Regions from separate parts of the Streptomyces sp. NPDC052109 genome, predicted to be linked through region 1. Evidence: riboswitches for the same ligand, from Rfam matches in the RefSeq annotation. Region 1 holds a riboswitch; the other holds the start of a gene.
The links. A riboswitch is a leader RNA that binds a small molecule or an ion and turns the genes downstream of it on or off. The one in region 1 is predicted to bind guanidine.

Region 1 (2,195 bases):
ACGGCCAAGCACATGCCGCTGTACGGCGCCCTCGGCCAGCCGCGTATCAACGGCGGCGGCGCGCCGACCCAGATCTGGGCCGAGTACACGGCGGCCGCGCTGAAGAACAAGCCGGCCTCCGACTTCGATCTCCAGCTGGAGCAGGGCGCCGACCAGCCGCAGGCCCCGAGCGCCAGCGACTCGGCCCAGCCCGGCACGACCGGTGCCCAGAACAACGGCGGTACGACGACCACCGACGGCGGCCAGGGCACCGCCGGTACGACCGCCAGCCCGACCGGCGGCAACACCACCGGCACGCCGACGAACGGCGGTGCGGCCACCGGCGGCGGCACGAACACCACCGGCGGCAACACGACCGGCGGCAACACGAACACCACCGGCGGCGACGCCACGGGCGGCGGCACGAACACCACCGGCGGGGACACCACCGGCGGCGGCACGACCGACGGCGGGACCGGCGGGGGCGGCACGGCCACCGGTGGCGGAGCCGACGGCGGCGGTACGACCGGCACGGCCGCCGGGGCCGGAGGCGGCGACCCGGGGATCTGACGCGAGAGTGACCGTCCCCGGGTGACGCCTCAGTGACCGCTGGTCGCCTTCAGCCCCAGCACGGCGACCAGCAACAGGCACACGAAGAAGATCCGGGCGGCGGTGACCGGCTCACCGAGCACCACCATGCCGAGCACCGCCGCCCCGGCCGCCCCGATGCCCACCCACACGCCGTAGGCGGTACCGATGGGCAGGGACTTGGCTGCGTACGACAGCAGGACCATGCTGGCGGCGATCCCGGCACCGGTGAACAGACTGGGCACCAGCCGGGTGAAACCCTCGCTGTACTTCATCCCGATCGACCAGCCCACCTCCAGCAGACCGGCGACGATCAGCAGAACCCAGGCCACGACGGACACCTCCGAGACGAACGGCGACTCTTCCTCCGGTGCGTCGTCTTTGCCTGCATCCCGGTACGGCGCGTCTCGTCGGGCTCGCTTTCCGAACATAGCAAAGGCAGCGCGAAGGGGCCGGTGACTCTCGTCACCGGCCCCTCGCCCTGCCGATCTACTCGCTGACCCGCTTACAGGTACAGGCCTGTGGAGTCCTCGGACCCCTCGAAGCGGTCCGCGGCCACGGCGTGCAGATCCCGCTCGCGCATGAGCACGTACGCCACACCCCGCACCTCGACCTCGGCCCGGTCCTCCGGATCGAACAGGACCCGGTCACCCGGCTCCACCGTCCGCACGTTCTGCCCGACCGCGACGACCTCGGCCCAGGCCAGCCGCCGTCCGACCGCCGCCGTGGCGGGAATCAGAATGCCGCCCCCCGACCGCCGCTCGCCCTCACCGGTCTCCTGCTTGACCAGAACCCGGTCGTGCAGCATCCGGATGGGGAGCTTGTCGTGATGGGGGGTGCTGTGCTGGTTTCTGTTGGCGCTCACGCCTCGAACCTACCTGTCCTCGACCCGCCCGGACGCGCCCGGGTCAGCCCTTGCGCCGCCGGGAGCCCACGGTGAGCAGCCCGACGACTCCGACGGCGAGCAGCGCGACCGGCACGACCCGCTCCAACCGCAGTCCGCCCTCCTCGTCGACGAACTGCGCCCGCACCTCACTGACCACCCGGTTGACCTGCACGTACGCCCGGCCGGCCGTGTGATCGATATGGGCGACGACCTTGGCCTTCGCATCCCCGATGATCGTCTGCGGATGCACCCGCACTCCGATCTCGTCGAGCGTCTCGGCCAGCACCTCGCGGCGGCGCTTGATGTCCGCCTCGATCTGCGCCGGGGTTCTCGTGTCCGACGTCTCCGCCACCGTACGGCCTCCGAAGTCTCCTGATGCTGTTCCGAACAGTCTGTCAGCTTCTCCTCACGGCGCACCGCAAGGCCCCCCGGTTACGCTGGCCCGATGAGCGAGCGACTCCAGCCGGGGGATGTGGCCCCCGCCTTCACCCTCCCGGATGCCGACGGCAACGAGGTGTCCCTTTCCTCCCACAAGGGCCGCAAGGTCATCGTCTACTTCTACCCGGCCGCCCTGACCCCCGGCTGCACCAAGCAGGCCTGTGACTTCACGGACAACCTGGACCTCCTGGCCGGCGCCGGCTACGACGTCATCGGCATCAGTCCCGACGCCCCGGAGAAGCTGGCCAGTTTCCGCGAGAAGGAGTCCCTGAAGGTCACGCTCCTCGCCGACCCCGACAAGAAG
Region 2 (2,195 bases), on a different contig from region 1:
GCAAGGTCCCCCCGACCAGCCGCGGCACAGAGCGCAGCGCCGACAGCATCGTCAGGTCCAACCGGGCACGCTCGTGTTCCGACCAGCCGAGGTCGTAGCGCAAGGGCCCCCCGAAGAGCTCCTTCTCGGCGTCGGAGACCTCCGGCTCGGCCATCCGCACCCGCCCGAAAACCTCCTCACCAGGCCCCTCCCAACCTGGACCAGTCCAGCGCCCGGATAGCCGGTGCGGGCAGCCGCCCCGCCCCGGTGGCCGTGCTCAACCGCACAGGAGCCTCGCAGCCGGAGTGGTCACGCTGCGAGCCCTGCGTGCGCCGTGCCACGGTATGGCGAGTCGTGTGTGCTTGGGTCTTGGCCGAACTCAACGTGCCCCCCCTCGACGGTTGTGCGGCTACTGGAGCTCAACGAGCCGGCCGCGATTTCGAACACATGTGTTTCGGTCGTGTTGGCAGCCCCAAGTCTGAGCGCGTGCCCGAGCTTGTGCGTTGCATCGACCCTTGCGGTGTATGGGCCAGGGGGCAAGCGGCGATGGCCGAAACGCCGAGCATGCCGCAGTTCCGGCGCCAGGGGCGGGAGCGTGACCCCTTGGCGCAGGTGCCGGACCGCAGGGACGGGCCGCCGTCGGAAGGGCGGCTGGTGTTCGGGCCCATGTGCGGGGCCGTATGGGGGAGGGGCGGGGCGGTCCGGCACCTTTTCGCCGCCTACGACCTGGCCAAAGGCCACGGTGCAGGGGCGACGTGGGTGGTGTCGCCGTACGGGTGCCAGGCGGCGGAGGCGTCGGGCGACGTCGTGGTAGCTTCGCGGTGGAGGCACATAGGTGCCGGCCCCGGACGAGATGTGCGCCGTACCCGGACTGCCAAGACGACGCACTCGGGAGGCGTCATGGCCGCAGGCACATCCTTCATTGATTTCGACGGCCCGGTCTTCCGGCCTGGCGAGTTGGACGTCCGCTGGATCCACGGGTCACCATCGTCCAAGCACAACACCGATCCGGACATCCAGGTCCACGCCTACGACGAGCACACGGTCATCCTGCGGCAGAACATGGCGATCGACTACGAAGCGCCGTTCCTGTACCTGCTGTTCGGTAACACGCGGGCGGTGCTGATCGACACTGGAGCCACCGCGTCCGCCGAGTTCTTCCCCTTGCGCCGGGTGGTTGACGAGCTCGTCGACGGCTGGCTCGCTCGCCACCCCCGACAGGACTACCACCTGCTTGTGCTGCACACTCACGCCCACGGTGACCACATCGCGGGTGACGGCCAGTTCGCCGACCGCCTGCACACCACCGTGGTCGCCGCGGACCTCGCCACCGCCTGGAAGTACTTCGGATTCGACGAGGACCCCACCGCCGTGGCGCGGGTCGATCTGGGAGGCCGCACGCTCGAGTGCCTGGCCACTCCCGGGCACCACGAGGCAGCGGTCACGTTCTACGACCCGTGGACCGGGTTCCTGCTCACCGGCGACACCGTCTACCCCGGCCGGCTCTACGTCCAGGACTGGTCCGCCTTCGCCCGGACCATCGACCGCCTGATCGGGTTCTGCGAGCACAGACCGGTCACCCATGTCCTGGGCTGCCACATCGAGATGACCACCGAGCCGGGCGTGGACTACCCGGTCCGCACCACCTACCAGCCCCACGAACCCCCGCTGCAGATGACCACCGGCCACCTGCACGAGATCAGCGCCGCGCTCAAGGAGATCGGCGACCAGCCCCGCCGGCTCGTCCACCCGCTCTTCGTCATCTGTCCAGAGCACTGAGCCACGCCCGAGGAGCACAGCCGGCCCCGCCGCAGGGCAAGGCCGAACGGAGCACGCACCGCCTTCACCGCCCAGATCACCGCCTTCGAGCAGGTCACCGACCGCATGCAGCCCCGCCTCGCCGCCCCACCCGCTGCAGAACGCCAGGAGACCGAAGATGCCGGCACTATCCTTGCGCAAAGCCCGCGCCGGCAACACCCACACCCTCCTGCCGCCCACACCCGCCACCAGGACCGACCCTGCATGAACCCCCGCGGCAACCCGCACACTCGCCCAGGCCCGCCACCGCGCCAGCCTCGACAAACGCCAGCGAGCCCTGACCGCACTCACCACCCTGGAACAACAGGGCAAAAAGATCACCACGCCGCCGTCGCCCGCACCGCCGACGTCTCCACCTGGCTCACCTACACCGAAGGTATCCGCGAGCAAGTCGAAGC

Region 2: another riboswitch for guanidine. It lies ahead of AB0L59_RS41070 (MBL fold metallo-hydrolase); the one in region 1 lies ahead of AB0L59_RS00560 (multidrug efflux SMR transporter).

Annotation. Positions count from the first base shown of each region.
Region 1 covers NZ_JBFAWF010000001.1:116,683-118,877, forward strand. Annotated here, with positions in the region: gene AB0L59_RS00555 (transglycosylase domain-containing protein) at 1-549, shown strand, start outside; gene AB0L59_RS00560 (multidrug efflux SMR transporter) at 579-899, opposite strand; guanidine-III (ykkC-III) riboswitch at 937-1,006, opposite strand; gene AB0L59_RS00565 (co-chaperone GroES) at 1,073-1,432, opposite strand; gene AB0L59_RS00570 (DUF3618 domain-containing protein) at 1,476-1,805, opposite strand; gene bcp (thioredoxin-dependent thiol peroxidase) at 1,899-2,195, shown strand, end outside.
Region 2 covers NZ_JBFAWF010000043.1:6,774-8,968, forward strand. Annotated here, with positions in the region: guanidine-III (ykkC-III) riboswitch at 801-868, shown strand; gene AB0L59_RS41070 (MBL fold metallo-hydrolase) at 880-1,758, shown strand.